Regions from separate parts of the Variovorax sp. GW821-FHT09B01 genome, predicted to be linked through region 2. Evidence: riboswitches for the same ligand, from Rfam matches in the RefSeq annotation. Region 2 holds a riboswitch; the other holds the start of a gene.
What was found. A riboswitch is a leader RNA that binds a small molecule or an ion and turns the genes downstream of it on or off. The one in region 2 is predicted to bind S-adenosylhomocysteine.
Positions count from the first base shown of each region.

Region 1: another riboswitch for S-adenosylhomocysteine. It lies ahead of metH (methionine synthase); the one in region 2 lies ahead of ahcY (adenosylhomocysteinase).

Region 1 is NZ_JBWKPQ010000011.1:59,970-74,070, forward strand. Features, by position in the region: gene AC07RV_RS26665 (LysR family transcriptional regulator) at 48-965, opposite strand; gene AC07RV_RS26670 (PACE efflux transporter) at 1,082-1,519, shown strand; S-adenosyl-L-homocysteine riboswitch at 1,589-1,718, shown strand; gene metH (methionine synthase) at 1,779-4,493, shown strand; gene AC07RV_RS26680 (ArnT family glycosyltransferase) at 4,642-6,387, shown strand; gene AC07RV_RS26685 (glycosyltransferase family 2 protein) at 6,384-7,400, shown strand; gene AC07RV_RS26690 (GtrA family protein) at 7,405-7,806, shown strand; gene AC07RV_RS26695 (amidohydrolase family protein) at 7,819-9,018, opposite strand; gene AC07RV_RS26700 (TetR/AcrR family transcriptional regulator) at 8,964-9,734, opposite strand; gene AC07RV_RS26705 (ferredoxin--NADP reductase) at 9,754-10,527, opposite strand; gene AC07RV_RS26710 (6-hydroxynicotinate reductase) at 10,832-12,457, shown strand; gene AC07RV_RS26715 (UPF0280 family protein) at 12,460-13,365, shown strand; gene AC07RV_RS26720 (amino acid synthesis family protein) at 13,387-14,031, shown strand; gene AC07RV_RS26725 (amino acid synthesis family protein) at 14,078-14,101, shown strand, end outside.
Region 2 is NZ_JBWKPQ010000029.1:7,781-21,881, forward strand. Features, by position in the region: gene AC07RV_RS40410 (S1C family serine protease) at 1-925, opposite strand, end outside; gene AC07RV_RS40415 (hypothetical protein) at 922-1,578, opposite strand; gene AC07RV_RS40420 (23S rRNA (adenine(2030)-N(6))-methyltransferase RlmJ) at 1,746-2,702, shown strand; gene AC07RV_RS40425 (septal ring lytic transglycosylase RlpA family protein) at 2,719-3,384, opposite strand; gene metF (methylenetetrahydrofolate reductase [NAD(P)H]) at 3,438-4,262, opposite strand; gene AC07RV_RS40435 (TlyA family RNA methyltransferase) at 4,272-5,060, opposite strand; gene ahcY (adenosylhomocysteinase) at 5,070-6,509, opposite strand; S-adenosyl-L-homocysteine riboswitch at 6,580-6,647, opposite strand; gene AC07RV_RS40445 (hypothetical protein) at 6,799-7,467, shown strand; gene phaP (TIGR01841 family phasin) at 7,666-8,163, shown strand; gene AC07RV_RS40455 (hypothetical protein) at 8,230-8,688, shown strand; gene AC07RV_RS40460 (alpha/beta fold hydrolase) at 8,685-9,761, shown strand; gene AC07RV_RS40465 (GNAT family N-acetyltransferase) at 9,758-10,375, shown strand; gene AC07RV_RS40470 (alpha/beta fold hydrolase) at 10,351-11,334, opposite strand; gene pqqA (pyrroloquinoline quinone precursor peptide PqqA) at 11,500-11,574, shown strand; gene pqqB (pyrroloquinoline quinone biosynthesis protein PqqB) at 11,672-12,592, shown strand; gene pqqC (pyrroloquinoline-quinone synthase PqqC) at 12,645-13,391, shown strand; gene pqqD (pyrroloquinoline quinone biosynthesis peptide chaperone PqqD) at 13,388-13,663, shown strand; gene pqqE (pyrroloquinoline quinone biosynthesis protein PqqE) at 13,660-14,101, shown strand, end outside.

The DNA.
Region 1 (14,101 bases), on a different contig from region 2:
TCCCTGGTCTAGTTTGTTTGTATGTTATGACAATCAGCGGGCGCGCGTCAATCCACCCCCATCGACTTGGCCGCCACCCGCTCCCGCGAAATCAACGCCACGAAGCGCTGCGCCCCCAGCCCCAGCGGCCGTTCGCGCGACCACACCACGTCCACCCACAGGTTCAGGCCGTTGCTGAGGTTCTCGAGCGGGATCTCGACCAGCGCGCCCGCCGCCACGTGCGGCCGCACGAAATTGCGCGGCAGCCAGCCCCAGCCGACGCCGGCGGTGATCAGGCTCAGGGCGGCCAGCGCGTTGTCGGTGCGCCAGAGGTGGCGCGCGAACACGCTGCGCGGGTCCATGGCCGTGACGAGGTCGCGGCCGGCCACCACGATCTGGCGGGTGGCGATCAGGTGCTCCTCGCGCAGGCGGCCGCCGGGCGCGGCGGCGAGCACCGGGTGGCCCGGCGCCATCACCGCGACCATGGTGTCGCTGCCCACCTCCTGGAAGCCCTCGCGCCCGTCGAGGCTGGGCCGCTCGAACACCAGCGCGAGCTGGGCCCGGCCGCTGTGCAGCAGCGCCAGCGCGTCGGCCTGCGGCGCGGCCAGCACCTCGACCTGCAGCAGCGGGTACTCGTGCGCCAGCTCGGCCAGCGCGCCGCTCCAGGGCGCGGCCAGCAGCTCGGGCGCGATCGCGAGCGTGAGCCGTTCCTCCAGCCCCTGCGTGAGCGCCAGCGCCTGCGCGTCGAGCTGGCGCAGCTGTGCGGCCAGCGAGCGCGCCTGCGGCTCGAGCGAGCGCGCGGCGGCCGTGGGCCGGGGCTCGCGGCCCTTGCGGTCGAACAGCTGCAGGTCGAGCTCGGCCTCGAGGTGGGCGATGGCCATGCTGACCGCCGACGGCACGCGGCGCAGGGCGCGGGCGGCGGCCGAGAAGGAGCCGTGGTCGATCACGGCCAGGAAGACCTCGACGCTGTCGCTGGAGAAGCTCATGGCCGCCTCATGGGGTCGATCTTTCAATAAAACTGAAACAAGTTGACTTTTTATATCAGCAAGAGACACATAAAGTCGACGGATCGCAGTCACACAACAAGCCAAGAGAGTCCGTCATGCAGGGAATCCAGCGTCGCATCGTCTACATCACCCTCTACGAAGGGATCGCCATCGTGGCCGCCAGCGCCGGGCTGGCGCTGCTGACGGGCGCCGGCCTCGGCCATTCGGGCGCGCTGGCGGTGGCGGCCTCGGTCATCGCGGTGATCTGGAACCTGATCTTCAACAGCCTGTTCGAGCGCTGGGAGGCGCGCCAGGCGGTGCGCGGGCGCAGCCTCAAGCGCCGCATCGCCCATGCGATCGGCTTCGAGGGCGGCCTGATCGGCCTGCTGGTGCCGATGTTCGCCTGGGGCCTGGGCATCTCGCTGTGGCAGGCGCTGGTGATGGACCTGGGGCTGGTGGTCTTCTTCCTGGTCTACACCTTCGTCTTCAACTGGGCCTTCGACCGCGCCTTCGGGCTGCCGGCCTCGGCGGCGCCGGTCGCGCAGGCGGCCTGAGCCTTTCCGGCGGCCCGCGGATACACCCGCGGGCCGTCGGCACGGCCGGCAGCCGGTAAAATCGCCACCCCTTCCAAGGAGCGTTGCAGCGGCGGCGCGCGGGACCCCGGCTCGGGTCCGCGCATCCGCCGTCAGGCTTGGAAGGCGCCTTCTCGCAAAACCCGCCCGGAAGGCCCGGTTGCAACGACGCTCACCTGACGTGTCTTCCCCTGCCCAGGTGAGCCCCATGAGCGATGTCCCCGCGCCTTTCGTTTCTCCCATGAAGCTGTCCGGTCTCGAACCGGTGGCCATCGGCGAGGGATCCCTGTTCGTCAATATCGGCGAGCGCACCAACGTCACCGGTTCCAAGGCCTTCGCGCGCATGATCCTCAACGGCCAGTTCGAGGAGGCGCTGGCGGTCGCGCGCCAGCAGGTCGAGAACGGCGCGCAGGTGATCGACATCAACATGGACGAGGCCATGCTCGACAGCAAGGCCGCGATGGTGCGCTTCCTCAACCTGATCGCCAGCGAACCCGACATCGCGCGCGTGCCGGTGATGGTCGACAGCTCGAAGTGGGAAGTGATCGAGGCCGGCCTGCGCTGCATCCAGGGCAAGGGCATCGTCAACTCGATCTCCATGAAGGAGGGCGTGGACAAGTTCAAGCACGAGGCGAAGCTCGTGAAGCGCTACGGCGCGGCCGCCGTGGTGATGGCCTTCGACGAGAAGGGCCAGGCCGATACCTACGAGCGCAAGGTCGAGATCTGCGAGCGCGCCTACCGCATCCTGGTCGACGAGGTGGGCTTCCCGCCCGAGGACATCATCTTCGACCCGAACATCTTCGCGATCGCCACCGGCATCGAGGAGCACGACAACTACGCGGTCGACTTCATCAACGCCGTGCGCTGGATCAAGCAGAACCTGCCGGGCGCCAAGGTCTCGGGCGGGGTGTCGAACGTGAGCTTCAGCTTCCGCGGCAACGACCCGGTGCGCGAGGCGATCCACACCGTGTTCCTGTACCACGCGATCCAGGCCGGCATGGACATGGGCATCGTCAACGCCGGCATGGTCGGCGTCTACGACGACCTCGAGCCCGAGCTGCGCGAGCGCGTGGAGGACGTGGTGCTCAACCGCCGTCCCGACGCCGGCGAGCGCCTCGTCGAAGTGGCCGAGAGCGCCAAGAGCGGCGCCAAGGACGACAGCAAGAAGCTCGAGTGGCGCGGCACGCCCGAGCAGCCGGTGCACGTCAACCAGCGGCTGTCGCACGCGATGGTGCACGGCATCACCGACTTCATCGTGGAAGACACCGAGGAGGCCTACCAGCAGATCCTCGCCAAGGGCGGCCGTCCGCTGCACGTGATCGAGGGCCCGCTGATGGACGGCATGAACATCGTGGGCGACCTGTTCGGCCAGGGCAAGATGTTCCTGCCGCAGGTGGTGAAGTCGGCGCGCGTGATGAAGTCGGCCGTGGCCCACCTCATCCCCTACATCGAGGAAGAGAAGCGCCAGGACGAGGCCGCGGGCCGCGACGTGCGCACCAAGGGCAAGATCATCATCGCCACCGTGAAGGGCGACGTGCACGACATCGGCAAGAACATCGTCACCGTCGTGCTCCAGTGCAACAACTTCGAGGTGGTGAACATGGGCGTGATGGTCCCGTGCCACGAGATCCTCGCCAAGGCGAAGGTCGAGGGCGCGGACATCGTGGGCCTGTCGGGCCTGATCACGCCGAGCCTGGAAGAGATGCAGTACGTGGCCGGCGAGATGCAGAAGGACGACCATTTCCGCATCAAGAAGATCCCGCTCCTGATCGGCGGCGCCACCACCAGCCGCGTGCACACGGCCGTGAAGATCGCGCCGCACTACGAAGGCCCGGTGGTCTACGTCCCCGACGCCTCGCGCAGCGTGAGCGTGGCGCAGTCGCTGCTGAGCGACCAGGCCGCGGCCTACATCGGCGAGATCAACGCCGACTACGAGAAGGTGCGCACGCAGCACGCCAACAAGAAGCAGGTGCCGCTGTGGCCGCTGGCCAGGGCGCGCGCCAACAAGACGCCCATCGACTGGTCGAGCTACGTGCCGCCCGCGCCCAAGTTCATCGGCCGGCGCGTGTTCCGCAACTTCGACCTGACCGAGCTCGCGAAGTACATCGACTGGGGCCCGTTCTTCCAGACCTGGGACCTCGCGGGGCCGTTCCCGGCCATCCTCAAGGACGAGATCGTCGGCACCGAGGCCGTGCGCGTCTACGCCGACGGCCAGCGCATGCTCAAGCGCCTGATCGAGGGCCGCTGGCTCAGCGCGAGCGGCGTGGTCGGCTTCTGGCCGGCCAACACCGAGAACGACGACGACATCGTGCTCTACACCGACGAGTCGCGCAGCGAGGCCGCGCTCACCTGGTACGGCCTGCGCCAGCAGACCGAGAAGCAGGAGATCGAGGGCACGATGCGCCCGAGCCGCTGCCTGGCCGACTTCGTCGCGCCGCGCGACAGCGGCCTGAAGGACTACGTGGGCATGTTCGCCGTGACCGCGGGCCTGGGCGTGGAGAAGAAGGAGAAGTACTTCGTCGACGACCTCGACGACTACTCCGCGATCATGCTCAAGGCGCTGGCCGACCGGTTGGCCGAGGCCTTCGCCGAGGCCATGCACCACCGCGTGCGCACCGACCTCTGGGGCTACGCGGCCGACGAGGCGCTGAGCAACGAGCAGATGATCGCCGAGAAGTACCGCGGCATCCGCCCCGCGCCCGGCTACCCGGCCTGCCCCGACCACAGCGTGAAGAAGCCGATGTTCGACCTCCTGAACTGCACGGACATTGGCATGAGCCTGACCGAAAGCCTCGCTATGATGCCGGCCGCCAGCGTGTCGGGGTTCTACCTCGGGCACCCCGACAGCACGTACTTCAACGTAGGCAAAATCGGCCATGACCAGCTGCAGGACCAGGCGGTGCGCCGCAAGGCGAGCGAATCCGAACTGGAGCGGCTGCTGGCGCCCAACCTCTGACGGCGCGCGGCGGGCCCTTCCGTTCCCCCGCGCCGCCGCCATCCACGCCGCCCGCCCCGCGGGCCGCTGAACCGATCCAGGCTTCCGGGGGATTCCCATTCAGACACTGCTCTTCATCCTCGCGCACCACGCGGCGCTGGCGCTCTTCGTGGCCGGCGCCTGGGGCTTCGGCGCCACCGTGCTGGCGCGCTTCGGGGCGCCCGCGCGGCGCGACGCCTGGCTCGAGGGCGCGATCGCGACCACGCTCGGCGTCGGCCTGTTCATCGTGGCCTTCCAGGCGCTGGCGATCGCCGGTGCGCTGCGCCAGGGCGCGGTGCTCGCGCTGCTGGGCGCCGGCATCGTGCTGGCGCTGCTGCGGCTGCCCGGCTGGCGCCGCGAGCTGAAGGCGCGCGCCGCGCTCGCGCCCGCGCAGCCGGCGCCGACCCTCGGCGAGAAGTGCGCGTTCGCCGCGCTGCTGCTCGTGGGCCTGCCCACGCTGTTCTCGCCGCTGGCGCCGCCGGTGGCCTTCGACGAGGTGATGTACCACCTGCCGTATGCGCGCCAGGTCGCGCAAAGCGGCACGCTGGGCGTCTACGAGTGGCTGCGCTACCCCTGGTTCCCCTACAACTACGACCTGCTCTACGCCGCCGCGCTGACGGTCTACGACGACGTCTTCACCCACTTCATCCACGGCCTCGCGGGCTGGCTGTCGGTGCTGATGATCCATCGCCTCGGCCGGCTGCACGCCAACCGCTACATCGCCTGCCTGGGCGCCGGCATCTGGCTCGCGCTGGGCGACTATCCCAACTCGTACATCGACATGGGCGTGGCGCTGTTCGTGCTCGCGGCCTTCGTCGCGCTGTGGTGGTGGGACGAAGGCCACGTGCTCGAACCGGCGCCCGGCGCAGCGCGCCACGGGCGCGCGCGCTGGTTGCTGCTGGCCGCCTTCTTCCTCGGCGTGGCGGCGGGCTCCAAGTACCAGGCGCTGATCTTCCTGCCGCTGGTGGCGGTGTTCGTGGCGCGGCGCGAGCGCCGGCCGCTGCCGTGGCTCGCGGCCCTCGCGCTGTTCCTGGTGCCGTGCATCTACTGGTATGCGCGCAACTACCTGCAGACCGGCGATCCCTTCAACCCGATCGGCGCGCGCGTGTTCGGCTTCACCAACTGGAACATGGCCGACTACACGCAGCAGCTGGCCGACGTGCGCGACCACGCCAACATGCCCAACGGCCTGTTCTGGCCGCTGCTGCTGGTGCCGTTCAGCCCGCTGTGGCGCCCGGGTCCGGTGCGCGCGGCCTTCGTGTTCTGCCTCTACTCGCTGGTGATCTGGGTCGCGACCTCGCGCTATCCGCGCTACATGATGGCCTCGTTCCCGTTGCTCGCGCTGATGGCCGCCGTGGGCTGGCACACGCTGCTGGGCTGGGCCGGTGCCTTCGTGCGGCGCCGGCTGCCGGCGCTCGCGCGCGGGCGCACGCCGGGCGTCTTCGGCGGGCTGCTGATGGTGGTGCTCGCGGGCTTCGCGCTCGCGCATTCGGTGCGCGACGTGCGCATGATCTCGCCCACGCCCGCCTCGCGCGAAGCCTTCCTCACCCAACGCGTGCCCGGCTACGAGGTGCTGAGCCAGCTGCGCGCCAACCCCGTGGGCCGGCTCTATCAGGTCGGCCTCAACGACTCGATCTACTTCGCGCCCAACCCGGTGTGGGGCGACATCTTCGGGCCCTTCCGCTATTCGGACTACCTGTACCTGCCGGCCGACCAGCTCGCGCGCAAGCTGGCCTCGCAGCAGTTCGGCTCGATCGTGATCCAGACCGCGCTCGCGCCCTATGTCCACACCAAGCCCGACTTCGACAAGTACTTCAGCCTGATCGTCGAGAAGGACGGTGTGAAGGCCTACCGCATACTCGCGCCCACGCCATGACGACCGCCGACCGCCTCGCTTCCCCCACGGCCGCCGCCGCGCTCTCGCCGCTGCCGCCGGCGCTGCGCATCGCCGCCATCATCCCCTGCTACAACGAGGCGCTGGCCATTCCCAAGGTGGTGGCCGACTTCCGTGCCGACCTGCCCGAGGCGCAGATCCACATCTTCGACAACAACTCCACCGACGGCACCGCCGAGGTCGCGCGCGCCCATGGCGCGCACGTCGTGCACGTGCCGCTGCGCGGCAAGGGCAACGTGGTGCGGCGCATGTTCGCCGACGTCGAGGCCGACATCTACGTCATGGTCGACGGCGATGCCACTTACGACCTCTCGACGGTGCGCGAGATGATCCGCATGCTGGTCGAGCAGAAGCTCGACATGGTGGTGGGCGCGCGCGTCGACGACCAGACCGATGCCCAGACCTACCGTCGCGGCCATCGGCTGGGCAACCAGATGCTGACCGGCGCGGTCGCGGGCCTGTTCGGCGGCAGCTTCACCGACATGCTGTCGGGCTTTCGCGTCTTCTCGCGCCGCTACGTGAAGTCCTTTCCCGCGCTGGCCAAGGGCTTCGAAATCGAGACCGAGCTGACCGTGCACGCGCTCGAACTGCGCATGCCCTATGCCGAGGTGCCCTCGGTCTATCGCTCGCGGCCCGAGGGCTCGGTGAGCAAGCTGTCGACCTACCGCGACGGCTGGCGCATCCTCGTCACCATCTCCAAGCTGTTCGTGAGCGAGCGGCCGCTGATGTTCTTCGCGATCCTCGCGGGCCTGCTCGCGCTGGCCTCGGTGGGGCTCGCGATCCCGCTCGCGATGACCTTCTGGGAGACCGGCCTGGTGCCGCGCCTGCCCACGGCCGTGCTGGCCACCGGCCTGATGCTCAGCGCGATGCTCGCGCTGGTCTGCGGCGCGGTGCTGCACACCGTGACCATCGGCCGGCAGGAGGCCAAGCGGTTGCGCTACCTCGCCATGCCCGCGGCCGGGTCGGCCTCGTGGCAAGACGGCGCCTGCGGTTGAGCCGATGAAGCAGGCCGGGCGCCAGTTCCTGCTGTTCGCCGTGGCCGGCGTGGTGGGCTTCGGCGTCGACGTGGCGGTGCTGTACCTCGCCGCGCCGCTGCTGGGCTGGTACGGCGCGCGCGTGCTGTCCTTCCTCGCGGCCGCCACCACCACCTGGGTGATGAACCGCCACCTGGCCTTCGGCGACCGTCATTCCGAGACCACGGTGTGGCGTGAATATGCGAGCTACCTCGCGACCATGCTCGGCGGCGCGGTCGTGAACTACGGCGCCTACGTGCTGGTGCTGCATTCGGCGAGCGGCCGCTGGGCGCCGATGCTCGGCGTGGCCGTGGGCAGCGGCGCGGGCATGGTCGTGAACTTCTTCGCCGCGCGCTACCTGGTCTTCAAGGCGCGGCGCTCGCCCTGAGCGCAGCGCGCCTCAGTGCGCGCCCGACACCACCACCGGAATCTCGGTCGCTGGCGGCGTGTTGCGGCTGCGGCCGCAGCGCACGATGCCGTCGATCATCACCATGCCCACGCCCGGGATGTCGCCGAGCTGCACGCTCTCGAGCAGGCCCGGCGCGGGCGAATGCTGCGCGCGGTCCATGAAGACGAAATCGGCGTCGCGGCCGATCTCGATCAGGCCGCAGTTGAGCTTGCGGATCTTCGCGGTGTTGCCGGTGGCGAAGCAGAACACCAGCTCGGCCGGGATGTTCGCGATCGACGACAGCATCGCGACCATGCGCAGGATGCCCAGCGGCTGGACGCCCGAGCCCGCGGGGCCGTCGGTGCCGAGGATCACGCGGTGCGGGCACTTGAGCTCGAGCGCCGCCTTGGCCGCCGCGATCGCCACCTTCTCGTTGCCGTTGTGCACGATCTCGATCGCGCGCGAGCTCTTCTCGCAGAGCTCGCACACGTGGGCCTCGGGCAGAGAGGTGTGGCCGCCGTTGATGTGGCCGATGACGTCGGCATCGGCCTCGAGCACCACGTCCTTGTCGATCAGGCCCGAGCCCGGGATCGAGGGGCCGCCCGTGTGGATCGTGCTCTGGATGCCGTACTTGCGCGCCCAGGCCACCATCTCCTTGGCCTCGTAGCCGGCCTTCACCGAACCCAGGCCGACCTCGCCGAGCAGGCCCACGCCGGCCTCGGCGAGTTCCTTGAAGTCGCTCTCGACCATGCCCTTCTCGATCACCGGCGCGCCGGCCAGCACCTTCACGCCGCCGGGGCGGAAGTTGTCGAAGGCGCGCTGCGCCGTGATGGCCAGGGCCTTCAGGCCCACGATGTCCTTGGGGCGGCCAGGCAGGTGCACCTCGCCGGCCGAGATCATGGTGGTCACGCCGCCGTGCATGGTGGAGTCGATCCAGCCGATCTGGCCCTGGCGCGGCGTCCAGTCGCCGAACACCGGGTGCACGTGGCTGTCGATCAGGCCGGGCGCGACGCAGGTCCGGCGCGCGTCGATGACGGTCTTCGCGCCCTCGATGTCGCAATCCTTCTGCTTGCCGATGGCGACGATCAGGCCGTCGTTCACCACGATGGTGTCGGCGTCGAGGATGGGCTTGTCGATGTCGCCCGAGAGCAGCAGCCCTATGTTCTGGATGACGACCTTGCCCGACTTTCCGCTGCTCGCGATTTCTGCCATTTCGTGTTGTCCTCGTCGTGGGGGGGAGTGTTGTTGTCCTGCAGATCGTCCGCGCGCACGGTGCGCAGCACGGTCTCGATCACGAAGTCTTCCCAGTGCCGGATCGCGTCCGGCGACTCCAGCGGCTCGCCGAGGAAGGCCGTGAGCGTGTGGCGGTTGGAGGTATAGAAATAGCCGGTGGACGCGATCAGCAGGTAGATGTCGCGCGCCACGAGGTCCTTGCGGAACAGCCCCTGGGCCGCGCCGCTCGCGAGGATCTCCGAGATGATCGCCACCGCCCGCGACGAATACTCGCGCGCGCGCAGCGACTTCGAGATGTGCCGGCCCTTGTGCAGGTTCTCGGTGTTGAGCAGCGTCACGAACTCGGGGTTCTTGCGGTAGTAGCCGAGCACGAAGCGGATCACTTCGGTGAGCGCCTCCACCGGGCGCGAGGCATCGAGCGCGATCGCGGCCTCGGCGTCGTCCATGCGCTGGTAGATGCCTTCGAGCACCGCGATGAACAGGCCTTCCTTGCTGCCGAAGTAGTAGTAGATCATCCGGTCGTACGACTTGGCGGCCTTGGAGATCTTCTCCACGCTGCCGCCGTCGTAGCCGTACTTGGCGAACACCTTGGTCGCCGACTTGAGGATGCTGTCGCGCGTGGCCTGGGCCGCGGCCTCGCGCACGCCGGTGCGGCGCTGGGGCTTGGGCTTGGTGATGGAGCGGCTGTCGGCCATCGATCGCGCGGCGTCCTGCTTACTTCTCGGCGAAGGCGCGTTCGACGACGAAGTCGCCCGGCGTCGAGGTGTTGCCTTCCTTGAAGCCGCGTGCCTCGAGGATGTGCTTGAGGTCGACCAGCAGGCCCGGGCTGCCGCACAGCATCACGCGGTCTTCCGCGGCGTTGATCGGCGGCAGGCCGAGGTCGTCGGTGAGCTTGTTGCTCGCGATCAGGTCGGTGATGCGGCCCTGGTTGCGGAACTCCTCGCGCGTGACCGTGGGGTAGTACAGCAGCTGCTTGGCGACCATCTCGCCGAGAAACTCGTGCTTGGGCAGGTGGTCGGTCACGAGGTCGTGGTAGGCCAGCTCGTCGACCTGGCGCACGCCATGCACCAGGATGACCTGCTCGAACTTCTCGTAGGTCTCGGGGTCGCGGATCACGCTCATGAACGGTGCCAGGCCGGTGCCGGTGCCGAACAGGTAGAGGCGCTTGCCGGGCAGCGTGTAGTCGATCAGCAGGGTGCCGGTGGGCTTGCGGCCCACGATGATGGTGTCGCCCACCTGGATGTGCTGCAGCCGCGAGGTCAGCGGGCCGTCTTCCACCTTGATGCTCAGGAACTCGAGATGCTCCTCGTAGTTCGGGCTCACGATGCTGTAGGCGCGCAGCAGCGGCTTGTCGTTGACGCGCAGGCCGATCATCGTGAAGTGGCCGTTGGAGAAACGCAGCGCCGGGTCGCGCGTGGTGGTGAAGGTGAACAGGCGGTCGGTCCAGTGGTGGACGCTCAGGACCTTCTCTTCGCTGAATGCACTCATACGGAACTCAATAGTGGTGAATGACGGGGGTTGGCTGAGCCGGGATGCACGCCCTTGGGGCGCCAGCTGCCGGCCGGCTCCGAACCCTCCATTGTCGTTGGTCGGAAAAACCCCGATGAACATCGCGAGAAAACACCATTGCAAGCATCGGGCCCGTTTGCTACATTGACCTTCAATGTAGTGAATGCAACATGAAAGTGTAGGGGATGCTACACAAACGAAAGCCCCGGCACAAGCGGACATGCGGCACGTTTGTTGCAAACCCCGCCACCACGATTTGCAGCCAACAAGAGGTCGCCCCCCGATGACGGAACACACGAAGACAGACGGACTGCCGGGCATGGACGTGCCGGTGGTCGCCGAGGCCGGCCCCGGCGGTTTCGGCAAGGCGCCGCTGCGCAACGAGCGCATGAGCGCGGCCAAGGTCGAATGCAATGCCTGCCCGGTGCTGTGCCAGATCTCCGACGGACGCACCGGCGCCTGCGACCGCTATGCCAACCGCGAGGGCGTGCTGGTGCGCGTCGATCCGGTGGTGCTGCTGCGCCGCCAGCTCGCGAGCGATGCGCCCGCGCTGGTGGCTTTCGACCGCACGGCGGTGGCCGAAGACGGCAAGGCCGAAGAGTCGTCGCCCGACTGGAATGGCGACCTGCTGCATGCCGACGAGGTCTTCGTCACCGGCGTCGGTTCCTCCACCACCTACCCCGACTACAAGCCCGCGCCCTTCATCGTCGCCTCCAAGGCGCAGGGCGTGGACATGGTCACCGTGGTCACCGAGGGCATCTTCAGCTACTGCAGCTTCAAGGTGAAGATCGACACCGACCGCTTCCTCGGCGCCGAGCAGGCCAACGTGCGCTACCGCGGCGAGGTGGTGGGCCACGTCACCACGGCCGAGTACGGCTCGCAGATGCTGTCGCTGGGTGGCGTGCACCACCTCACGGGCGGCAGCAAGAAGGAAGGCCGCATGACGGCCGAACTGATGCAACTGCTGGGCAACAAGAAGGCCATCGAATGCACCATCGACGGCGGCGCCAGCCTGGTGATCCAGGCCGGCAAGGCGCCGATCGTCAACGGCGTGGAAGAGCAGCGCATGCGCGTGGGCTGCGGCTCCGCGGCGGTCGGCATCTTCGCGCGCCAGTTCGCCGGCGTGGCCGACGAGGTGGTGGTGGTCGACGACCACATCACGGGCGTGCTGACCGAGCACCAGGCCGGCCGCTGCCTCGACATGCCGCCCTCGGGCATCCAGATGCTGGGCCGCAAGTCGACGCCGGGGCGCTACTTCCAGGTCGCCAATCCGGGCAACGGCTGGGGCGGCACCGACATCGCCGATCCGCTGTCGATCATCGAGGGCTGGGAGGAGGGCGTGGCCAAGCCCGGCTTGCGCCTGCTCATGACCTCGACCACCGGCGAGCATGCGCAGTGGTACGTGCTCGACGATGCGCTGCAGCCCGTCGAGCAGCCGATGCCGCCCGAGGTCAAGCGCATCGTCGAGCGCATCGGCGAGAACTGCGAACCCTCGCTGTGCACCGTGCTGTTCCTCGGCGGTGCCGGCGGCAGCCTGCGCGCGGGCGTCACCGAGAACCCGGTGCTGCTCACGCGCGCCATCAAGCGCGCGCTGGTCAACGTCACCTGCGGTGGCGCGCCGGCCTATGTGTGGCCGGGCGGCGGCATCACGGTGATGGCCGACGTCATGCGCATGCCCGACAACAGCTTCGGCACCGTGCCCACGCCCGCGATCGTCGCGCCCATCGAGTTCAGCATGCGGCGCGCCGACTACGAGGCGCTCGGCGGCCACATGGAGCATGTCTTCCCGCTCGAGCAGGCGCTCGCGCGCGGTGCCTGGCAGGAAGACGGCGCGCCGCTCGCGCGCCAATGGCTCGTCATCGACGAAGCCAATCCCTGGCCCCTCGGTCACGTCCCGATGCTGGGATAACCATGTCCGCCCAACGCACGGCGCTCGACGAGCACCGCTGGCACTTCAACCACGGCCCGATCGACATCGTGGCCGAGGCGCACGGCGACCGCTACGCGGTGGCGGCCGCGCACGATGCGGCCTGGGCGCGCTTCGCGCACGTGCTCGACGAACTGGTGCACGAACTGCCGCTGCTGCGGCTGCCGGTCACCGACAAGATGCGTCCGCGCGGCGTGGTGGCGCGCCGCATGTGGGATGCCTGCGCGGCGTTCGCGCCGACCTTCATCACGCCGATGGCCGCGGTCGCGGGCGCGGTGGCGCAGGAACTGATCGCCTTCTACCAGCGCCCCGGCATCGAGCGCGCCTGGGTCAACAACGGCGGCGACATCGCCGTGCATCTGGCGCCGGACCAGACCGCGCGCGTGGGCGTCTACGCGGACCTCGCGCGCTTCGACTGGCGCGATGCCAACGGCCTCGTCGACACCGACGGCCAGTTCGAACTGCGCGCCGACCAGCCGGTGCGCGGCGTCGCGACCAGCGGCTGGCGCGGGCGCAGCTTCTCGCTCGGCATCGCCGACAGCGTGACGGTGCTGGCGGCCACCGCGGCGCAGGCCGACGCGGCCGCGACCGTGATCGCCAACGCGGTCGACGTCGACAACGAGGCGATCCGCCGCGTGCCCGCGAGCGAGCGCAAGGACAACAGCGACCTCGGCGACACGCTGGTCACCGTCGACGTGCCGCCACTGCCCCCCGCGCAGGTGCGCAGCGCACTCGATACGGGCGCGGTGTGCGCCCGCGTCCTGCAAAAAGGCGGGCTCGCATGGGCCGCTCTGCTCGTTTGCCAGGGGCAGTGGCGACTGGTCGAGCCCTTATGCTCGAAGCCCCTCGAAGCAAGGCTTTCGCGCGCAGTTGGTTCAGTAATTGCTTAACGAAAAGCAAGGTTCTTTTTCATGATCGATATCCGCCGAGTCTTCACCCAGGTCGAGCACATCCACCACGAGTTCGGGCCGCGTGCCCAGACGCCGCTGGTGCGTGGTGCCATCGCCGCCGTGCTGACCAATCCCTTCGCGGGCCGTTACGAGCCCGACATCCTGCCGATGATGAGCCTGCTCGATCCGGTGGGCCTCGAGATGGCGCACAAGCTGCACGCCGCGATGGACGTGCCGCTCGAGCAGCTCGCCACCTACGGCAAGGGCGCCATCGTCGGCGCCGCGGGCGAGCTCGAGCACGGCGCGCTGTGGCACGTGCCCGGCGGCTACGCGATGCGCGAGCTGCTCGGCTGGAAGGGCGACCGCGTCGCCTATGCCAAGGGCACCGTCGACGAGAAGAAGACCGGCCAGCCCGGCAATGCGCTGTCGATCGTGCCCTCTACCAAGAAGGTCGGCGCGCCCGGCACCACGCTCGACGTGCCGCTGACCAACATCAACGCCAGCTATGTGCGCGGCCAGTTCGACGCCATCGAAGTTCGCGTGCCCGGCGCGCCCGCGGCCGACGAGATCGTGTTCATCCTCGCGATGAGCACCGGCTACCGCGTGCATGCACGCGTCGGCGGCCTGCTAGCCGAAAACATCGCCAAGTGGGACGGCTTGCGCTGAGCCCGTGTACGAAGAGACAAGAAGAGAAGCCAAAGGAAATCCAGACATGACCGCCAACATCCGCAAGCTC
Region 2 (14,101 bases):
AGCGCATGCCCGGCGTCATCGCGGGCCGGGTCCAGCCGTCGGGTGGCGAGGCCGCGTCGAACAGCCCGCCGGCCGGCGAGGTCACCGACACCAGCTGGCCATCGGCCTTCTCGACCCGTCCGCCCTGGTTGTAATAGACGTTCTCGCCCTCGATCCGGTCGACCCGATAGCGCACGGGCGTCCGCACGCCCGTGAGGCCGTCGATCAGCACGTATTCGAACACTTCGCCGCGCCGGGGCGCCCCCGGGCGGCCCGCCGCGGGCGCGCCGCGGCCGTTGCCGTCGGCGCCGCTGGCGCGTGCTTCCAGCGCGGTCTTCGCGCGCGCCGGCAGCTCGGCCAGCCATTCCGCCGGCACCGCGAAATTCAGGCTGCCGCCGTCCTTGGCGGCGAAGGTCGTGATGCCGAGCAGCCGGCCTTCGCTGTCGAACAGCCCGCCGCCGCTCGAGCCGGGCGCGATGGCCGCGGTGGTCTGCAGCAGGCGCTCGCCCTCGTCGCCGCGCAGGCCCGACAGGATGCCGTCGCTGAGGGTGTTCTCGAGGCCGCGCGGATTGCCGATGGCGTAGACGCGCTGGCCCACGCGCGCGCTGCCCGCGGGCGCCAGCGCCACCGGCGGCGCCGTGAAGTTCGCCACCTTGACCTGGCACAGGTCGCGCTGCGGATCGGGGTACTCGAGGGTGGCGCCGTAGGCCACGTTCTCCTGGCGCACGACGAAGCTGCTGGCCTTCGCCAGCACATGGCAGTTGGTCACCAGCCGGCCGGGCGCGATCACGACCGCGCTGCCGGCGCTGAGCGGCCGGGCCTGGGCGTCGAAGGTGCGAACGGCCCAGACGCTGCCCGACACCTTGGCGAACAGCGCATCGGGCTCGAGCGCCGCGGCGGGGCCGGCGACAAGCAGCGCCGCCAGGCAGAGAACGCGAGTCCTCATGGCTTGGCGGGAAGCAACGCGCCGAGGTCTTCCATCGAGACGCGCGCGCCGGAGGCGGCGGCGCGCGGCGCCGGCTGGGGCACGACGGGGGCCGCGGACGCGGCCGGTGGCGGCACGGCGGCGGCCACCACCGGCGGCGTGGCGGGCTTCTCCTCGGCCACCGGCGGCGTCGGCGCGGGTGCGGGCGCCACCGGCGGTGGCGTCACTGCGATGGCCGTGGGCGGCGGCGGCACGACGGAGGGCGCCGCCAGCCGGGTCTCGCCGATGCGAACGCCCGCCAGCGCCTGATCGCCGGTCTGGCCGCTGCGGTCGAAGCTGCGCACCTCGCCGAACACCAGCTGCATCCAGCTCGGGTAGTTGAAGCCGGCGCCGGTGCCCGAATCGATGGCCGCGCCCAGCACGCCGCCGATCAGGATGTTGCCGACCATGCCGGTGTTGACGCGCGAAATCGCCTGCCCCGTGGCCGGCGCGAGGCCGGGCTGCGTGCATTCGATGTTCAGCAGCGCGCCCGACCGGCGCACCGACACGCTTTCCCCCGAACGCATCACGATGCCGTTGCGGTCGTTCGTGAGCGTGCACTTGGCGCCCTCGACGGTCTTTCCGGCCTCCGTCAGCGTCTCGATCTTCACGCTCTGCTGGGTGCCGTGCGTCACCGATGCGCACCCCGTCAAAATAGACAGCACGCCCGCACCCACGCACAGGCCCCAGAATCTCCACCCTGCTCCACGCATTTGCGCCCCTCTTGTTAATTAATGTTTCCGGCGCGCGAGTCTAGCGATGCCGCCGGCTGCATGCCTCCACCTTTTAGGTATTTTTTCTAATGTTCAGCTACCGCCACGCCTTCCATGCCGGCAATCACGCCGACGTGCTCAAGCACATGGTGCTGATCGCCACGCTCGATCACATGCTCGAAAAGGAGACCGCCCTGACGGTGGTCGACACGCACGCGGGCGCGGGCCTGTACCGGCTCGATGGCGACTACGCGGGCACCAGCGGCGAGGCCGCCGAGGGCGTGCTGCGCCTGGTCACCGACCCCAAGGCCCCGCCGGCCCCGGCGCCCGCCCCCGCGACGACGGCCGCCGCCAAGAAGGCGGCCAAGGAAGCCGAGGCCCCGCTGGCCGATGCGCTCGCGCGCTACCTCGAGGTGATCCACGACTTCAATGCCAAGGGCGGCGCCCGCGTCTACCCGGGCTCGCCGTTCATCGTGCAGCACCTGCTGCGCGACCACGACCGGCTCAAGCTGTTCGAGCTGCATCCCACCGACAGCCGCACGCTCACGGCCAACATCGCGCAGCTCGAGGCCGGACGCCAGATCGCGGTGCTGCACGAGGACGGCTTCGGCAGCGCGACCAAGTTCCTGCCGCCGCCCTCGCGGCGCGCGCTGGTGCTGATGGACCCGAGCTACGAGCTCAAGACCGACTACGGCCGGGTGCTCGATTTCGCGGCCGAAGCGCTCAAGCGCTTCGCCACCGGCACCTACGCGGTCTGGTACCCGATCATTCCGCGGCCCGAGGCGCACGACCTGCCGCGCCGCCTCAAGACGTTGGCCACCAAGGCCGGCAAGTCCTCGCTCAACGTCACGCTGACGGTCAAGTCGAGCAAGATCACGACCGCGCCCAGCGGCGAAACGCGCCGCCCGGGCCTGCCGGCCAGCGGCATGTTCCTGATCAATCCGCCCTATACGCTCAAGCCGCTGCTCGAGGCGGCGCTGCCGCAGCTGGTGCAGAAGCTGGGGCAGGACCGCAACGCCGGCTTCACGGTCGAAGCCGCGGGCTGATCCGCGCGGCGGCCGTTCAGCGCCGCCGTGCCGGTGCGCGCCGCGCCGGCGCCTTGCGGGCCGCCGCGGGCTGGGCCTGCGGCCGCACCGGCGCCACGTCGAGCGAGGGCGTGTCGGTCTCGCCCGGCTGCGCCAGCTCGCCATCGCAGCGCATGCCTTCGCGGTCGATGACGGTCAGCGCCACCTGCTTGATGCCCAGGCTCGCGAGCCCGATGCGGTCGGCCGCGGCACGGCTCAGGTCGATCACGCGGCCCTGCGTGTAGGGGCCGCGGTCGTTCACGCGCACCAGCACTTCCTTGCCGTTGACGAGGCTGCGCACGCACACGCGGGTGTTGAAGGGCAGGGTCTTGTGCGCGGCCGTCAGGGCGCCCATGTCGAAGCGCTCGCCGCTGGCGGTGCGGCGCTGGTGGAACTGGATGCCGTACCACGAGGCCCCGCCGCGCTCGAAGATCTCGCCGCGCGGTTCGTCGCCCGGCAGGCCGTCGGCGGGCAGTTCATCGGGCCCGGTCACCGCGAGGTCGTAGCGCACCGAGGGCACGTTCGAACGCGGCTCGGCGCCGGGCGGCACGGTCATCTGGCGCGGGATCGGCGACAGGCTCTCCTGCGCCACGGTGTCCGACGCCGCGCCGCCCTCGGTGGCCGGCGGCATGGCGCAGCCCGCGAGCGCGCAGGTGCAGGCCACGAGCGCGGCGCGAAGCGCCCCGCGCAGCGAGCCAGGCGCCCGCGCCGCCCCTCTCAATCCAGGCGCTCCAATACAGCCAGCGTGGCCGCCGACTGGTTCATCGTGTAGAAGTGCAGCGCCGGCACGCCGCCCTCGCGCAGCCGCGCGCACAGGTCGGTCACGACATCGAGGCCGAAGGCCTTGATCGAGGCCGTGTCGTCGCCGAAGGCCTGCAGCCGCAGCCGGATCCAGCGCGGGATCTCGGCGCCGCAGGCGTCCGAGAAGCGCATCAGCTGCGTCGAGCTGGTGATCGGCATGATGCCGGGCACGATCGGCGTGCCGATGCCGAGCGCGCGCGCCTCGTCGACGAAGCGGAAGTAGGCATCGGCGCTGAAGAAGTACTGCGTGATCGCCGAATCGGCGCCGGCCTTCACCTTGGCCGCGAAGGCCTGCAGGTCGGCTTCGGGCGAACGCGCCTGCGGATGCACCTCGGGATAGCAGGCCACCTCGATGTGGAAGTCGCGGCCGGTCTCCGCGCGGATGAAGGCCACGAGGTCGCTCGCGTACTGGAACTCGCCGCCGGCGCCGTAGCCGCTGGGCAGGTCGCCGCGCAGCGCCACCAGGCGCTTCACGCCCATGGCCTTGAGCTCGGCGAGCTGCGCGCGCACCGTCTCGCGCGTGGCGCCGATGCACGAGAAATGGCTGGCCGCGTCCACGCCCTCGGACAGGATCTCCTGCACCGCGCCGAAGGTGCCCTGGTGAGTGGAGCCGCCCGCGCCGTAGGTGACCGAGCAGAACTCGGGCTTGCGCGCATAGAGCTGCTGGCGCGCCGCGCGCAGCTTGACCGCGCCTTCGGGCGTCTTGGTCGGGAAGAATTCGAAACTCAGCGGAAGGCGCACCTGCGTCTCCTAGGAACCGCCCGCGCCCGTCGCGCGCACGGCGTGAATGAAAAACTCGCGGTTGCCGTCGCCGCCGGCGATCGGGCTGTCGAACCAGCGCAGCACGCGCAGCTCGAGCGCGGCGCAGGCATCGCGCAGGCGCTTCTCGACGATCTCGTACATGGCCGCGTCGCGCACGATGCCGCCCTTGCCGACCTGGCCCGGCTGCAGTTCGAACTGCGGCTTGACCAGCATCAGCAGCTGGCCGTCGTCCGCGAGGAACTGCACCACGGCCGGCAGCACCAGCGTGAGCGAGATGAACGACAGGTCGCCGACGATCAGGTCGAAGCGCTCGTCGAAGGGCTCCTCGCCCTCTTCCTGCAGGTCGTCGGCCGAGAGAGCGCGCGCATTGACGCCCTCGATGGCGAGCACGCGCGCATCCTCGCGCAGCTTCGCATGCAGCTGCCCGTGGCCGACGTCGACGCCCACCACCCTGGCGGCGCCGCGCTGCAGCAGGCAGTCGGTGAAGCCGCCGGTCGACTGGCCCACGTCGAGGCACAGCTTGCCGGCGGCATCGACGCCGCTGGCCTCGAGCGCGCCTTCGAGCTTGAGCCCGCCGCGCGAGACATAGCGCGCCTCGGCCGCGTCGTCGAGCTCGAGCTCGGCCGACTCGGGCACCTCGTCGCGGTTCTTCACGACCGAACGCCACGCATCGGTCGAGCCCGCATCGCGCCAGCGCATGCCGCCGGCGATGAGCCGCACGGCCTGCGAGCGCGAGGCGGCGAGGCCGCGTTCCACCAGCAACTGGTCGGCTCGCATGCGCGGCGATCAGTAGCGGTAGCTATCCGGCTTGTAGGGGCCGTTCTTGCTCACGCCGATGTAGGCGGCCTGGGCGTCGGTCAGCTCGGTGAGCATGGCGCCGACCTTCTTCAAGTGCAGGCGCGCGACCTTCTCGTCGAGGTGCTTGGGCAGCACGTAGACCTTGCCGGCCTGGTAGGCGTCGGGCTTGGTGAACAACTCGATCTGGGCGATGGTCTGGTTCGCGAACGACGACGACATCACGAAGCTCGGGTGGCCCGTGCCGCAGCCCAGGTTCACGAGGCGGCCCTTGGCCAGCAAGATGATCTTCTTGCCGTCGGGGAAGGTGATGTGGTCGACCTGCGGCTTGATCTCTTCCCATTCGTACTTCTCGATCGACGCGACGTCGATCTCGTTGTCGAAGTGGCCGATGTTGCAGACGATGGCCTGGTCCTTCATCTTCGCCATCGTGTCGTGCGTGATGACGTCCTTGTTGCCGGTGGTGGTCACGAAGATGTCGGCCTTGTCGGCCGCGTATTCCATCGTCACGACCTTGTAGCCTTCCATCGCGGCCTGCAGCGCGTTGATCGGGTCGATCTCGGTGACCCACACCTGCGCCGACAGCGCGCGCAGCGCCTGGGCCGAGCCCTTGCCCACGTCGCCGTAGCCGGCCACGCAGGCCACCTTGCCGGCGATCATCACGTCGGTCGCGCGCTTGATGCCGTCGACCAGCGATTCGCGGCAGCCGTAGAGGTTGTCGAACTTGCTCTTGGTGACCGAGTCGTTGACGTTGATGGCGCGGAACAGCAGCGTGCCCTTGGCGCTCATCTCGTTGAGGCGGTGCACGCCGGTGGTGGTTTCCTCGGTCACGCCGATGATCTCGGCCGACTTGCGCGTGTACCAGGTCGCATCGACGGCCAGCTTGGCCTTGATCGCGGCGAAGAGAATGCGCTCTTCCTCGCTGCCCGGGTTGGCGATCACGCCCAGGTCCTTCTCGGCGCGCTGGCCCAGGTGCATCAGCAGCGTGGCATCGCCGCCGTCGTCCAGGATCATGTTCGGGCCTTCGCCCTTCGAGTCCTTGGGACCGAAGTCGAAGATGGCGTGGGTGTAGTCCCAGTAGTCCTTGAGCGACTCGCCCTTGATCGCGAACACCGGCGTGCCCGACGCGGCGATCGCGGCGGCCGCGTGGTCCTGCGTCGAGAAGATGTTGCAAGAAGCCCAGCGCACCTGCGCGCCGAGGGCCTGCAGCGTCTCGATCAGCACCGCGGTCTGGATCGTCATGTGCAGCGAGCCGGTGATGCGCGCGCCCTTGAGCGGCTGGCTCTTGGCGAATTCCTCGCGGATGGCCATCAGGCCGGGCATCTCGGTTTCCGCGATGCGGATTTCCTTGCGGCCCCAGGCGGCGAGCGAAAGGTCGGCGATCGCCTGGTCGGCGGACGAAACAGGGGTGGGCTTGAGAACAGCGCTCATGTGAAGTGAACTCCAGAACTGTGTTTGAACGAGGCCACTGCGTCGGGGGAAAAAGACTCACCGCGAGAACAGCGGATGAGCGTGGTTGCGATGGGTCCGAGCCTCACGCCTGGCGGCGCTGCAACGCTCCTCGGAAGCGGCGGATTGTAGACGTGCCGGACACGGGCGCCAACGGCCGGGGCTTCCCACATCACGGAACGCGAGGGCGCGCCAACACCCCGCGTCATGCAGGGCTCAGAGTCGAGGCGTACAACGCTGCTTGCATTCCTTTTCCGCGAAAGCCCCTCCGATGCGTTCATCCCGCCTTTCCCTTCCCTCGTCACCCACTGCGCGCCGCGCGCTCTGCACGGCGGCCCTGCTCGGCCTCGCCACCTTGCCGGGCCTGTCCTTCGCGCAGCAGGCGCAGGCCGCGCAACCCGTGGTGCGCGTGCGCGGCACGCTGGTCTATGCCGATGCGAGCAAGCTCGTCGTCAAGGACCGCGGCGGCGAGGTCGTGAGCCTCGCGCGGCCCGCGGACATGCCGCTGTCGGAGGTCTACCGCATCAAGCTGTCCGACATCAAGAAGGGCAGCTTCATCGGCACCGCCGCGATGCCGCAGGCCGACGGCACGCAGAAGGCACTCGAGGTGGTGGTGTTCCCCGAGGCCGCGCGCGGCACCGGCGAGGGCCACTATCCGTGGGACCTGCAACCGCAGAGCACCATGACCAACGCCACCGTGGCCGACCTCGCGGCCGCGCCGCGCTCGGTGCGCGGCGGGCAGCAGCTGCGCCTGTCCTACAAGGGCGGCGAGAAGACCGTGATCGTGCCGCGCGACGTGCCGGTCGTGACCTTCCGCGCCGGCACCGAGGCGCTGCTGGTGCCGGGCGCCAAGGTGCTGGTCAATGCGCAGGAGCGCAACGGCACGCCGACCGCGCTGCGCGTGGTGGCCGGCCGCGACGGCTTCACGCCGCCGATGTAAGCCGTTGCCGCTACCCGCCGGCGCTCCAGCGAGCGCCGGTGCCGTGGCGCACACCATCCCTTCGGGAAATCCCCCAGGCAAATCCGCGGCCGCGATCGCCGCGGCAGGGTCGCCGCGGCGTATCGTGGCGGCGGACCACGCGCGTGCGCGGCCGGTCCCGCCACCATCTTGTCCAACGTCCTCAGGAGATTCCGCACCATGGCCACTGCCAAGAAAGCCGCCGCCAAGAAGACCACTGCCAGCAGCAGCAGCGGAAGCGCCGAGAGAAAAGCGGCCCCGAGCGCGGCCGACATGCTCAACCCGCTCAAGGGCATGGCCGAGCGGCTGCAGAACCTCAACATGACCGACGGCGCGAGCAAGCTGCTCGACAGCGGCCGCAAGGACCTGCAGGCGCTGATGCAGGCCAACGAGAAGTCGTTCCAGGGCCTGCAGACCGTGGTGCAGCGCCAGACCGAGATGATCAAGAGCGCGATCACCGACTGGCAGGCGGCCGCCAAGGACATCCCCGGCAAGGACCCGAAGGAAAGCCTCGCCAAGCTCGACGCGCTCGGCCGCCAGTCGTTCCAGCGCGCGGTCGACGACATCAAGGAACTCGCCAACCTCGCGGCCAAGTCGCAGGCCGATGCCTTCGAGGTGGTGCGCCAGCGCATCCAGTCGAACGTCGACGAGGTCACGAAGATGCTGCAGCGCAAGTAGCGCGCGGCCCAGGCGCCGCGCCGGCGCACGGCGCGGCCTTCCGACGACGAACCTCGGTGTGCGGCCATGACCCAGTCCTCCTCTCCCCTCGACCCCATGGCGATCTGGCGCGAGCTCACCGCGCAATGGGAAAAGAGCACCAACGCGTTCGCCAACGAGGCCATGGCCTCCGATCCTTTTCGACAGGGCATGCATGGCGGCATGAGTGCCTCGCTGGGCGCGCAGAAGGCGCTCGGCGACCTGATGGCGCGGCTGCTCACGATGCTGAACCTGCCCACGCGCGCCGACCTGCAGGCGCTGTCCGAGCAGCTGCAGCACATCGACGATCACCTGGCACGGATCGCGCGGCTGCTCGAGGAGGGCGGTGCTGCGCCAGCGCCGGCGCCGCAGTCATCGGCGCCGAAGCGCACGAAGCAGCCGCCCTCGATGGCGGCCACGCCACCCGCTCCCGCACCCTCACCTGCGAAGAAGGCCGCGGCCAAGGCCTCGAAGTCCCCGGCCCGCACCCGTCGCCCGCGCCCATGAGCACGCCCGCCGCCGAACTGCCGGCGCTGCCCGACCTGCGCGCCGAGATCGAGCGCACCATCCAGCGCAACATCAAGGGCCTGGAGTTCCTGACCAGCGCCACGCCCGCGGTCGGGCTCACGCCCAAGGACGAGATCCATCGCCGCGGCACGCTGAGCCTCTACCACTACCGGCCGATGGTCGACGAGATCTACCGCGTGCCGGTGCTGATCGTGATGGCCACCACCAACAAGGGCTACATCCTCGACCTCGCGCCGGGCCAGAGCATGGTCGAGCACCTGCTGCGGCAGGGCTACGACGTCTACATGATGGACTGGAACGCGCCGCGGCCGCAGGAGAAGCGGCTGCGCATCGAGGACTACGTGCTCGACTTCATTCCCGACTCGATCCGCCGCGTGCAGCAGCGCTCGGGCGAGGAGGACGTGAGCATCGTCGGCTACTGCATGGGCGGCGTGCTCTCCACGCTCTACGCGGCGCTGCATCCGGGCGGGCCGCTGAAGAACCTCGCGCTGTTCACCACGCCGATCGACTTCAGCCGCATGACGATGTTCCATGCCTGGTCCGACAAGCGCTACTTCGACGTCGACCGGCTGGTTGACGGCGTGGGCAACGTGCCGCCCGAGATGCTGTTCGCCTCCTTCGACATGCTGCGCCCCGCGGGTCGCGGCGCGGGCCTGGTGCAGCTGTGGGACAACATGGCGAACGACGAGTTCGTCAAGTCCTACCGCATGTTCGACCGCTGGGGCGCCGAGATGCTGCCGCTGGCGGGCGAGTACTTCCGCCAGACCGTGAAGGAGCTGATGTGGGGCAACAAGCTGCTCAAGGGCGAGCTCTCGATCGGCGGACGGCCGGTGCGCCTCGCCGACATCGAGGTGCCGGTGCTGCATGCGCTCGCGCAGCACGACCACATCGTTCCCTATGAGGCGGGCGCGCCGCTGATCGCGGGCATCGGATCGGTGGACAAGGAGGAGGTGGTGCTCAAGGGCGGCCATGTGAGCCTGGCCGCGGGACCGAACGCGGTGCGCCGGCTGTGGCCGAGGCTCGACGAATGGCTGGGAGTGCGATCCACATGACGAATGCCGCAGACACCTCGACGAACCCGGGTTCGACCCGGCTCTATCCGCGCACGCTGCCGCATGCCGACGGCGAGATCGCGCTGCGCCGCATGGACGCCGCCGATGCCGGCGCGGTGCTGGCCTTCGCGCAGGCGCTGCCCACGCACGACCTGCTGTTCCTGCCGCGCGACATCACGCAGCCCAAGGTGATGGACGCCTGGGTGCGCGCCATCGCGCGCGGCGACATCGACAGCGTGCTCGCGGTGCGCGACGACAAGGTGCTGGGCTGCGCGGCGGTGATCCGCGATCCACATTCGTGGTCGCGCCACGTGGCCGAGCTGCGCGTGCTGGTCGAGCCTGCGCTGCGCGGCAGCGGCCTGGGCCAGCAGCTCGCGCAGGAAGGCTGCGCGCTCGCGATGGAACAGGGCCACGAGAAGGTGGTGGCGCAGATGACCGTGGACCAGCGCGGCGCGATCGCGGTGTTCCAGGCGCTGGGCTTCCGGCCCGAGGCACTGCTGAGCAAGCACGTGAAGGACCGCGAGGGCCGCGCGCACGACCTCGTGGTGCTGTGCCAGGACGTCGCGCAGGTCGAGGCGCAGATGCGGGCCTATGGGGTGACCGAGGCGTTCTGAGTCGGCGGGTCGAAGCGGCCCTGTGCCGCGAAGGCATCGAGCGCGCGCGCCATGCGTTGCGCCATCGCGGGATGGAAGGGGTCGTGGCCCGCGCCGGGCACGGTCTCGAAGCGGCTCGCGGGCACCAGGCGCTGTACGGCTCGAGCGGCGGCCGGGCGACAAGTCCGGTCGAACTCATCGTGCAGGAACAGCACCGGATGGTCGCGCAGCGCGTCGAGCGCGCCCCACGCGACCGCGTCGCCGTCCGCGAGCCAGCAGCGGTGCGCGAGGTAGTACGCCATCACCTTGTAGCGATCGATCGCGCGTTGCAACGCATCGCCTTGCGGCTCGGGCGCAGCGCCGGACTGTCCGCCCTGCGCGTGCTCCCAGGCCAGCCAGGCGAGCGTCGCGCGCGATTGCAATGCGAGGTCGTCGTCCGCGAACACGCGACACAACGCGGGCAACAACGGCGCGCCCTCGGCCAACGAGACCGCGTCGGCCAGCCGCGACCATGCTTCGGGATAGCTCGCGCGCGCCCCCTCGAAGCTCCAATGCAACTCCGAGGCAGTCGGCACGAACAGCCCGCGCAGCAGCAGTCCGTCGACGGACTCCGGATGGCGCGCCGCATAGGCCAGCGCCAGCGTCGCGCCCCACGACCCGCCGACCACCAGCCAGCGCTCGATGCCCAGGTGCCGCCGCAGCGCCTCGATGTCGGCGATCAGCAGCTCGGTGCGGTTGTGGCGCGTCTCGCCGCGCGGCGTGCTGCGCCCCGCGCCGCGCTGGTCGAAGGCGACCACGCGATAGCGGGCCGGATCGAAGCCGCGCGCGAGCGCGGGCGAACCGCCCGAGCCCGGCCCGCCATGCAGCACGAGCGCGGCGCGGCCCTCGACGGCACCGGTGGTCTCCCAGTGCAGCCGATGGCCCTCGCCCACGTCGAGCCGGCCCGTGCCATCGCCTGTAGAACCAAGTGCCTCCAGCATGCGGCCGATGCTACGCCGTCGGACCACGCCCACGCCACGACGGGTGCCGCGACCACGCTGCGCGGCCTGCTCAAACTGGGTATGCTGTCCGCGGAGCGCGCTTTCGCCGCTTCCGAAGGCGTCCATCGACCTTCGCCTGCGAATGGAATTCCTCAAGGAGACTTCATGACCTGGACCACCCCTCAAGCCACCGACTTCCGCTTCGGCTTCGAGATCACGATGTACGTGGCGGCGCGCTGAGCGCCACGCCCTTTCCGGCACGGCCCGCTTCGGCGGTCCGTGCCGGTTTCGCTTTCCCCTCCCCCTTCTCTCGCGCCGCGTCGCGGCGCTGCACCGCATGCACATCCGCGTCCTGGGCGCCGCCGCCGGTGGCGGCTTTCCGCAATGGAACTGCAATTGCGCCAACTGCGCCGGCCTGCGCGCGGGCACCGTGCGCGCCCGCGCGCGCACGCAGTCGTCGATCTGCGCCAAGGGCGACGTGGGCGAGGACTGGGTGCTGGTCAACGCCTCGCCCGACATCCTCGAACAGATCAAGGCCACGCCCGCGCTGCAGCCCGGGCGCGGCCCGCGCGACACCGGCATCGCGGGCGTGGTGCTGGTCGACGGGCAGGTCGACCATTCGACCGGCCTCTACATGCTGCGCGAGCGCGGCGCGCCGCTGCCGCTGTGGTGCACCGGGCCGGTCCACGAGGACCTCACGCAGGGCAACCCGATCCTGCGCGTGCTCTCGCATTTCTGCGGCGTTGCGCACCACGAGCTGCCGCTCGATGGCCGGAGCTTCGAGGTGCCGGGCGTGAGCGGCCTGGCGCTGCGCGCGCTCGCGCTGGTCGGCAAGGCCGCGCCATACTCGCCGCACCGCGAGCATCCCGTGCCCGGCGACAACATCGGCCTCACGCTGACCGACACCGCGAGCGGCCGCAGCGCCTTCTATGCGCCGGGCCTCGGCGCGCACAGCCCCGAGGTCGATGCCGCGATGCGCGCCGCCGACTGCGTGATGGTCGACGGCACCTTCTGGCGCGACGACGAGATGATCGCGTTGGGCTTCAGCCGCAAGACCGGCCGCAGCATCGGCCACCTGCCGCAGTCGGGAGCGGGCGGCATGCTCGAATGGCTGGCCGACCTGTCCGCGCGCACGCGCAAGGTGCTGATCCACATCAACAACACCAACCCGATCCTCGACGAGGACTCGCCCGAGCGCGCCGAGCTCGACCGGCGCGGCATCGAGGTCGCCTTCGACGGCATGGAGATCGTGCTCTGAGCACGACGAACGAACAGCCAGGACCCAGGAGCCCATCATCGCCCTCATCGACATCTCCCTCGCGCCGCCGCGCGCACCCAGCGGCGAGCCGGCCTGGAGCCACGCCGAGTTCGAGGCGCAGCTGCGCGCCAGGGGCAAGGCCTATCACATCCACCATCCGTTCAACCGCATGCTCAACGAGGGCCGCGCCACGCCCGCGCAGGTGCGCGGCTGGGCCGCGAACCGCTTCTACTACCAGATCGCGATTCCCGTGAAGGACGCGGCGATCCTCTCCAACTGCCCCGAGCGCGAGGTGCGGCGCGGCTGGGTGCAGCGCATCGTCGACCACGACGGCAGCGGCGACGATCCCGGCGGCATCGAGGCCTGGATCGGCCTCGGCATCGCGACCGGCCTGGCGCGCGAGGAGATCGTCGACCTGCGCCACGTGACGCCCGCGATGCGCTTCGCGGTCGATGCCTACGTGAACTTCGCGCGCCGCGCGCCCTGGCAGGAGGCCGTGTGCTCCTCGCTGACCGAGCTGTTCGCGCCCGAGATCCACAAGCAGCGGCTGGCCGGCTGGCCCGAGCACTATCCGTGGATCGAGCCCGGCGGCCTGGCCTACTTCCGCAACCGCGTGAGCCAGGCGCGGCGCGACGTCGAGCAAGGCCTGGCGCTCACGCTCGAGCACTTCGCCACGCGCGCGCAGCAGGAGCGCGCGCTCGACATCCTTCAGTTCAAGCTCGACATCCTCTGGGCCATGAACGATGCGATGGCGCTGGCCTACGGCGTGACGCCGGCCGCCGAAGGAGGTGCCGCATGACCGCGCCCACGCTCGACAGCCGGCCCGGCATCGCCGAGGGCTTTCGGCTGCAGTGGGAGTCCGCGCAGGACTGCCACGTGCTGCTCTATCCCGAGGGCATGGTCAAGCTCAACCAGAGCGCGGGCGAGATCCTCAAGCGCTGCGACGGCCAAAGCGACGTGCGCGCGATCGTGCTCGACCTCGAGGAATGCTTCGACACCACCGGCCTCGGCAAGGAGGTGCTGGCCTTCCTCGAGATCGCGCTCGCGCAGCGCTGGGTGGTGCTGAAGTGAGCGCGACGGCGGCGCTGCCGGGTCCGCCGCTGTGGCTGCTGGCCGAGCTCACCTACCGCTGCCCGCTGCACTGCGCCTTCTGCTACAACCCGGTCGATTTCGCCGGCCATGCCGACGAGCTGCCCACCGAGGACTGGCTGCGCGTGCTGCGCGAGGCACGCGAACTGGGCGCGGTGCAATGCGGCTTCTCGGGTGGCGAACCGCTGCTGCGCGACGACCTCGAGGTGCTGGTGGCCGAGGCCCGGCGCCTGGGCTACTACACCAACCTGCTGACCTCGGGCGTGGGCCTGAGCGAGGCGCGCGCGGCGGCGCTCAAGGCCGCGGGCCTCGACCACGTGCAGCTCTCGTTCCAGGACTCCACGCGCGAGATGAACGACTTCCTCTCGCACACGAAGACCTTCGACCTCAAGCAGAAGGTGGCCGGCCTGATCAAGGCCA